Regions from separate parts of the Caballeronia sp. KNU42 genome, predicted to be linked through region 1. Evidence: riboswitches for the same ligand, from Rfam matches in the RefSeq annotation. Region 1 holds a riboswitch; the other holds the start of a gene.

Region 1 (4,420 bases):
GCTCGCCTATGGGAAGCGCAAGTCCGGCGCGCGTGATGGTGCCCACGCCCGGTCCCGCGAGAAAACGGACACCCGGCTCACTGAGCAGACGTACGCGTGCAAAGACGATTGCGCCGTGGGTGACGTCGGGGTCATCGCCGGCGTCTTTCACGGTGCCCGCTTCCGCACAATTGTCTCCGGCAAAAAGACGGCAGAACACGAGCGGCATCGTGACCTGCTGCCCCTTCGGCAACGTAATGTCCACATGCTCGCTCGCCAAGCCTGCGAGCAGCAATTGCGCCGCCGCGAGCGACGTCGCGCTCGCGCAACTGCCCGTGGTCAGTCCGGTGCGTAGCGGCGCGGGCCGTTCGGGCGTTTCGTCACGCATGGCGATAACCGATCAGCATCATGGTTTGACAGCATGCAGCAGCGTGATGGGGAGCGCCTGGCGCCAGGTATCGAAGGCTCCTAACGGCTGTGCGTGCGCAACGCTGATACGCGTCATCTCGCCGCCGTGGAGCGCGCGCCACGCGACCAATGTTGCCTCGCTCTGGATCGTAACGGCGTTGACGATCATGCGGCCACCTTTCTTCAGATGAGACCAGCACGTATCGAGCATATCCGGCGCAGTCACGCCGCCGCCGATAAAAATAGCATCGGGCTCGGGGAGTCCTGCCAACGCGCCCGGCGCTTCGCCCTCGACCAGTTGCAGTCCAGGCACGCCAAGCGCATCGCGATTGTGTTCGAGCAGGCGTTGACGCCCGCTGTCCGCTTCGATCGCGATGGCACGGCAACTCGGGTGCGAGCGCATCCATTCAATCCCGATCGACCCGCATCCCGCGCCCACGTCCCACAGCAATTCTCCCGGCTCGGGCGCGAGCCGCGACAGCGTGATCGCGCGGACATCGCGCTTGGTAAGCTGGCCGTCGTGGTGATACGCGTTGTCGGGAAGACCGGGCGTCAGAGGCAAGCGCCGCGCATGGCTCTGCGCGATGCATTCGATCGCTACCAGATTCAACGCGGCCACATCGCTCGCCGTCCACGCGCAGGCCACACGATCGATTCGCCGCTCCTGCTCGCCACCCAGGTGCTCGAACACGCTCAGGTGGCTCGCGCCGAAACCGCGCTTTGTCAGCAACTCGGCAACGGCAGCGGGGCTCGATGCGCCGCTGCTGAGCACGAACAGGCGCGCACCCGGATGAAGCTGCGTTTCGAGCGCCGCGACCGGCCGCCCGACCAGCGACACCACTGCGACGTCCTGCAGCGGCCAATGCAAGCGCGCCGCGGCAAGCGACAACGAAGACGGCGTGGGCAGAACGCGGAACTCATCGGCGGGCAGTTCGCGGGCGAACGTGCTGCCTACGCCGAACATCATCGGGTCGCCACTCGCCAGCACGCACACCCGTTGCTTTTCATGGCGGCGCTCAAGAACGGGGGCAATCGTGAATGGCACCGGCCATGCGCAACGTTCGCCGGCCAGGCGGACCGGCAGCAAAGCGAGATGCCGCGCGCCGCCGAAAATCGTATCGGCAGCTATCAGCGCCTGGCGCGCGTGACGGCTTAGTCCGCGCCAGCCATCTTCCCCGATTCCCACCACGGTCAACCACGCTGACATCCGCTGATCCTCGCTTGATTCATCACTGATTACGCTGCGTCTGCAACGTGGCTGAGACAATGCGGTTAAAGCACGTCCGGCCAGACGCCGGAGCACTTTATCCGCCGCAAAAACGGGCATAATACCCCGTTAGTCGGTGCCCTTACGGGCCTAACAGGGAACACAGCAGAACTGTGGCTGCCCCCGCAATTGTACGCAGCGAGTCCGCACCCCACTGCCACTGGTTTCGACTGGGAAGGCCGGTACGGACGGCGACCTGCAAGCCAAGAGACCTGCCGACCGGAATTCTTCGTGCAAGCCAACATCGGGCGGGGTGTACCGATGCCGCGAACATGCCATTGCCTCAAAGGGCGCGGCATGCTCAAGGCGCCGCGCGAGACCGAACGGGTCACGCTTTGAACGAACCACTCACTACTATGCAGGTATCCACGCAAGCATCGCGGCCATCGGCTTGTCCGGGCCTGATGCGGATTGTGCCTGCTCGCGACGGCGGCCTGTGCCGCATTCGCCTCGCATGCGGCGAGCTAAGCGCAGCGCAGGCACGCGTTGTCGCACACGCGTCGCGCACGTTCGGCTCGGGTTTGATCAATGTCACCAATCGCGCGAATCTGCAGATCCGCGGCGTAAGGGAAGACTCGCAGGAAGCGCTCGTTTCGCGGCTCGTCGAGGCGGGCCTGGGTCCTCTCACGCCGGGTTCCGACGATCAGCGTAACGTCATGTCCAGCCCGCTGGCGGGCCTCGATCCGCACGCCTTGCTCGACGTCACGCCGCTCGTTTCGACGTTGCTCGATCAGTTGCAAAGCGACGCGCGTTTGGAGCAGTTATCACCGAAATTCGCGTTGATGGTGGACGGCGGCGAGCGCCTCGCGATGCTCGATCATCCTCACGATGTGTGGCTTTCAGCCATATCGGCGCAACGGTTTGCGTTCGGGCTCGCGGGCTGTCCACCGCGATTCAAGAACGACGCGCCCGCGTTGGCTGCGGTGAAAACCGCGCACGTCCCCGCGCTGGTCAATGCACTGCTGCACACGTTCCTCGATCTCGCTCAGCCCTGGCAAACCAGAATGCGCGATCTGCTGACGACGCGTTCCATCGACGAAATTCTTGGGCCTGTTCAGGAGAAGCTTGGCTTCGCTTTGGATCGCGACGTTGAACACTGGCGTCGTCCCGCATCCGATGCAAGGCTGCGTTTCGGTGTGCATCGTCAAGCGACGGGCTCCCACGTCTGCGTCGGTGCGCAGGTCCCGCTTGGACGTCTGGATGCAGCAACGCTGGCCGCGCTCGCCGATCTCGCGCCACGACTACGCATGACGCCCTGGCAAAGCGTCATGCTGCTCGACGTGCCTTCTTCTGACGCTCTAACGGTCGTTGAACAACTCGCCGCACTCGGCCTCGCGACCAACGCCGACGAACCGTTCGCGCGCCTGATCGCGTGCACAGGTTCTCAGGGTTGCGCGAAAAGTTTCGCCGATACCAAAGCCGACGCGCACCTTCTCGCCCGCTCAATGCCGCCCACGGGCGATGTCCACCTGAGCGGCTGCTCGCGCTCTTGTGCGGCGGCGCACCGCGTCGAGACCACCTTGATTGCTGTTGCACCTGGCCGCTACGATCTTTACGGCGATGCTCCTGAAGCCCTCGCCCGCCATCTCACCATTGAACAGGCAGCCCGCTGGCTAGCCCGGAGCTCCCTTGATGCTTGACTACATTCGCGACGGCCAAGCAATCTATCGCGCGTCGTTTGCGACCATTCGCGCCGAGGCCAACCTCTCGGCCATTCCCGCCGATCTCGAGAAACTTGCCGTGCGCGTGATCCATGCATGCGGCATGACGGACATCGTCGACGACCTCGTGTTCTCTCCCGGCGCGGGCGCGGCAGGCCGCTCAGCGCTAAGCCAGGGCGCCCCCATTCTCTGCGATGCACGCATGGTCGCCGAAGGCATCACGCGCGCAAGGCTGCCGGCGGACAACCGCGTGATCTGCACGCTTAACGATCCATCCGTGCCTGAGCGCGCTCGCGCACTCGGCAATACGCGCTCAGCCGCAGCGCTTGAATTGTGGCAGCCAGATCTTGAAGGCAGCGTGGTGGTGATCGGCAATGCGCCCACAGCGCTGTTCCATCTGCTCGACATGCTCGACGCGGGCGCGCCCAAACCGGCGCTGATCCTGGGCTTTCCGGTGGGGTTTATCGGCGCGGCTGAATCGAAGGCGCTGCTTGCCGCCGATAGCCGCGGCGTGCCGTTCGTCGCGTTGCGCGGCCGGCGCGGCGGCAGCGCGATGGCCGCCGCCGCTGTGAACGCGCTGGCAACGGAGACCGAATGATGAGCGGACGCCTCTATGGCCTCGGTGTCGGTCCCGGAGACCCCGAGCTGATCACAGTCAAGGCACTGCGTTTGCTGACCTCGGCGTCAGTGGTCGCTTACTTCGTTGCCAAGGGCAAGAAAGGCAATGCGTTCGGCATCATTGAAGGTCATCTTAAAGAGTCCCAGACGCGCTTGCCGCTGGTGTATCCGGTGACGACCGAAGCGCTAGAGCCGCCGCTCTGCTATGAGACGATCGTCGGCGACTTCTACGATGAATCCGCCATCCGTATTGCAGATCATCTGGAAGCGGGCCGCGATGTGGCCGTGATCTGCGAAGGCGATCCCTTCTTCTACGGCTCCTACATGTATCTGCATGACCGGCTGGCCGAACGTTTCGAAGCGCACGTGGTCCCGGGCGTGTGCTCCATGCTTGGGGGCGTGGCAGTGCTCGGGGTGCCGCTCGTGTACCGGAACCAGAGTTTGTCGGTGTTATCAGGTGTATTGCCGGAAGCGGATCTCAAGCAAC
Region 2 (4,420 bases), on a different replicon from region 1:
AGCGGCGGCAAATTTCCTTGCGCAACGCAATCAGCTTTTCCTTGGCGATGCCCTTGTCCATCACGAAGAAAACATCGACTTCGTTAAGCGCGTTGACGGCCTGAATCGTCACATAGTCGGGGTTGCCGGCGCCGATACCAATGATCAGGATTCGCTTCATAAATGGACTCGCAGGGTCATGGCGACACGTAATCAGAAAGTGTAAGCGACCTTGCCGAATGCCGTCCGGCCCAACGTGTTGTAACCGTATGCGGTGACGTACTGCCGGTTAAAGAGGTTCGACAGATTGACGGACACGGTGAGATGCGAATTGACCTTGTACGCGGCGCGCAGCGCAACGGTTGTGTACGACGGCAGGTACGTCGCGTTGAACTGGTCGTCATAGGTCGATCCGCCGTAAAGCAGCGAGAGACCCGTGCTCAGCGCATGCAGGTGGAACTCGTCCCACGTGTGATCGATGTTCAGGCTGACGGTCTGGCGCGGACGGCGGTTGAGCCACGTCTGATCAGTCACGTCCTGCGGGTTCAAGATGCCGATCGCGAGACTGACCGGTGTCGAGTTGCCAAGCGTGCCCTTGTACGACAGGTCGATACCCTGAATATGCGCGTGACCTACGTTCACAGGGAGAGAGGTCACCGAGTCGTAAGTGACGAGGTCATGCACGCGGGTGTCATAGACAGCGGCCGTAAAGGTGCCGAAGGAGGTGGTGGCATCGAGTGCTGCCTCGACCGTATCGCTGCGCTCAGGCTGCAGGTTCGGGTTCGCGTAACCCGGATAGTACAGGTCGTTGAAAGTCGGCAGGCGGAAGGCGTTGCCATACGAAATTCGCGCCGTATAAACCGGCGTAATTGCATAAGCGACGGCGACATTACCCGTATTCACCGACTGGCCCTGGATGATCTCGTGGCGCCCTGCAAGAAACACCGTCAACGCGCCCAGCGTGACCGACTGATGGAGCGATACGGCTGAATCGTTGCGCGTCGGCACGCCCATGGGGATGTCGACCGGCAGGAAGGCTTGCTCGCGGGTGAAGTCGTAAGCAAGCTTGGTCTCACCCGACAGTGGCAGACTGAAGAGCGAGCGTCCGCGTTCCTGATGGGTCAGCGAGGTCGACGTGCTGAAGCGCGTGGAGTCGATTTCGTCGGTCGGAATGGCCGGGTTGTTGGCATAGAGGAACTGCCGGTCCGTCGCGTAGCCGACAGACTGGTCAAACTGCGTGAACGGCGTGATGTCCAGATGAAACGCTACGCCCGTCGTCAACTGATGATCGAGCTGCCGGTCATCGCCGCCGGCATTATCGTAGGACAGGTCGGACCGGTGATATAGAGCGAATGTTGAGATCGACCAGTTGTCATGCGCATAGCCTAGACGCGCATCCACGTCCTGAGCATGGTACGGATTGCGGCCATCCTCGTGCCCGTAAGCCCAGGGCTGGGTCGCATCGATTCCCGCGGTATTGTAGTCGTGCAGACCCAGCGAATAGGTCAGCCCGGCCAGAGCCGAGAGCGGACCCGTGGACGAAATGCTGCCTGACGTGCGGACCTGCGTATCGAAGGTTTTGTTCGAACCGCCGCCTGTTGAGATCGTGGTTTGGTTAGGCTGATTTGCCGCACGGTTCGTGAAGAGCTGCACGACGCCACCCACTGCATCCGCGCCGAACGAGGCAGCCGCCGGTCCTGAGATAACCTCGACGCGGTCGAAGGCCGAGGTCGGCAGATCGGCCCACGCGGCTTGGCCCGTGGTCGCAGAACCCACGCGGATACCGTCGATGAACACCGCGACCTGACTGCCCGATGAACCGCGGATGCTGACGGAGGCTAAAGAGCCAGGGCCGCCGTTTTGTGAAATGGTGACGCCCGGCAGCGTTGCGAGGGCTTGCGTGATGCTCGGGTCGATAGGCGACAGACGATCGAGATCCGCGCGGGTGAGGACTTGTGTGGACGCGTAGCGTTGATCGAACGACTGCGGCAGATGCTGCGTATCGCCGGTGACAAGAATATTCGGCAGCGTGGCGGCCGACGGAAGCTGCTCCGGCTGCGGCAACGATGAGTCATCCGCGGCCTGTGCAACCTGCCATGCCGAAACCGTCAACGCAGAGGTGAGGATGAAATGACGGAACTTCATACGGGGAACGCCTTGTTATTGGAAGATTGGATGACAGGCCGCGAGCGCAAACGCAGCGTGTCGATGTTGGATTTTGTGGAAACGCCACCGCCCTGAGGCTCGTTCCGACAGGCAAGATCAACCCGCGAACGCACGCAGCGGCCAAGCCGCTTTTTACTTACGATGAGTTCTGTCGCCAAGCAGATGCACCCCACATCGCGGATGCTGGTCCAGGCAAAAGGCGGACGTCCCGCCTCCCCTGCGCAATCAATCACGCCGCAAGGGGCGGCCGAATTCACTTATGCGGGGTCTTGTACACCGACGCCGGCCAAGCCGTCCACTCGAGGGGATGCGGCTCCGGCAGTGAGCCAGGATGGCGGGCAGTATCGGCTATCGGTCATGTGGATGTCTCCCGGGGAGTGCGCGCCCCAAAGTCAGAAAAGGGATATACGACGCCGAGGTCTGACTTCCGGTTCGTGCTGAACCGATCACAGTGGCGCGACCGTGCTGGATTTGCACCAGCTTCCACGAGTCGTATGCGCGCATTTTACTTCCGAATCCCCGTCCGACACTATCAAGCCAGTGCTTCCGATGATCTGCCGGCACGCTGCGGCAGCGCGAGAGCATGTGCGTTGCATAGCGTGCACTTGCGCAGCGCCCGCCTTCATTTCGCTTACCGTTCCCGACATTGGAGAACGCAGTATCGGCTTCCCCAGATCAGCCGGAAACGATCCGGGGAAGAGCGATCGAAGCGACCTTACCGTCCTGAGCGCAGGCAGGGAGAAGATAATTTCATAAGAACATGTTTGAACATGTTTCGTACAGGTCAAGCCGAAATGAAATTAGAATTTATGGAACATGCCAATCGAGACGCCGTGCGGATTCGCGCCCGGGTAAGCCAGCGGCAAGCCCGAATTCGCGGAACCCGCCAGCGTATACGACGCCTGATTATGATTGGTCAGATAAGAAACAGTGCCGTACACGCTGGTATTTTTAGAAAGATCATACTGGGCCATGGCGGCAATCTGATTTGCATTATCGGCAGCGGCGGTTTTATCGTGCAATGCGGTATAGCCTAACGCGACAAACACGGCAGGCGTGAATTGATATTTTCCGGAAATACCATAAACGTTGACATTCAAATTAATGTCGGGCCATCTGCTGGCGGCCCAGCCGGCATAAATCGTGGCCTTCTGGATGGTGTAGGAGGCGCCGGCCTCAACGGCGGTATCGGTTGAAGAATTGGTGGCGTTCTTCACGGCCTGCCATGCCACGGTGGCGGCGATCGGCCCGCTGTTGTATTGGAGATCCGCCTGATAGCTCGAACCCGCCGAGCGCAATCCGCCGGCATCGCCAAACCCGGCATAGACGCCCGCCTGCAAGCCTGCTATGACCGGCGACTGGTACGACACGGTATTGCTCGTGCGCACAACGTAGGTCATCAAGTTGCTGAACCCGGACGCCTGGGTCGCGGCTCCGAATGCATCCAGATAACCCTGGTCGTAAAAGACTGGCGAGTTCTGGCGGCCCAATCTCACTTCGCCCCAGTTACCCGATAAACCCAACCACGCTTGCCGGTTGAACATCTGGCCAGTGGAAGCGAATGTGCCATCGTTTGGATTAAAACCGTTCTCGAGTTGAAAATTGACTTTATTGCCATCGCCAATATCCTCGGAGCCTTTTAATCCAAAACGACTAGCCCATTCGGAACTTGATCCGATGGCCGCCGTGTAGTGATTGCCAGTATTAACATACTGAAAGAACTCATCCACGATACCGTAAAGCGTCACACCAGAATCCGCGTGAGCATAACTACACGACAACAACGCCGCACATGCAGCGTATCGACCCAGCTTCATAGACCCCCCGGTAATAAAAATAACGGACGTGCTACGGCAATGAACAAGCCGCCCTACCTATCCGTTATAAAAAGTACATGTATGAACAGGCTCGAAATGTAGATTGCCATTTTTTCGCAGTCAAGCAATTTGCACCTAGGGGAAAATGCTTAGATGACGGCGAGGCTCAGCGCGTGCAGCGCCTTCGGGATTGCAAACCGAGCCCGTCAATCGGCATGCTTTGGAGATCCGGCAAAGGCGATTCGCCGCCACGCGCCCGAGCCGGTCCTCTGGTAACGTATCCAGCCGAAGCGCCTCCGCTGATGAGCCCACCGCATGAAGACGATTCCCCTGTCGGCCGCCCGTACCCTGCATCTGATAGCCCAAGGCTTGCTTGCGCCGCCGCGCCGCAAGGCGACAAAAGCAGACGTGCTTGGCGCAATTCGCCGCATGGCGCAGTTGCAGATCGATACCATCCA

The links. Region 1 has a riboswitch for cobalamin ahead of cobG (precorrin-3B synthase). Riboswitches for the same ligand answer to the same signal wherever they lie in the genome.
Region 2: linked by a shared signal. The riboswitch ahead of ACSOSP_RS04250 (TonB-dependent receptor domain-containing protein) and the one ahead of cobG (precorrin-3B synthase) in region 1 are both predicted to bind cobalamin.

The regions. Positions count from the first base shown of each region.
Region 1 covers NZ_CM132390.1:1,758,578-1,762,997, reverse strand. Annotated here, with positions in the region: gene ACSOSP_RS39165 (cobalt-precorrin-5B (C(1))-methyltransferase) at 1-367, opposite strand, end outside; gene cbiE (precorrin-6y C5,15-methyltransferase (decarboxylating) subunit CbiE) at 386-1,594, opposite strand; cobalamin riboswitch at 1,712-1,888, shown strand; gene cobG (precorrin-3B synthase) at 2,011-3,294, shown strand; gene ACSOSP_RS39150 (precorrin-8X methylmutase) at 3,287-3,913, shown strand; gene ACSOSP_RS39145 (precorrin-2 C(20)-methyltransferase) at 3,910-4,420, shown strand, end outside.
Region 2 covers NZ_CM132388.1:958,128-962,547, forward strand. Annotated here, with positions in the region: gene cobF (precorrin-6A synthase (deacetylating)) at 1-160, opposite strand, end outside; gene ACSOSP_RS04250 (TonB-dependent receptor domain-containing protein) at 193-2,124, opposite strand; adenosylcobalamin (AdoCbl) riboswitch at 2,551-2,641, opposite strand; gene ACSOSP_RS04255 (porin) at 2,946-3,962, opposite strand; gene ACSOSP_RS04260 (winged helix-turn-helix domain-containing protein) at 4,278-4,420, shown strand, end outside.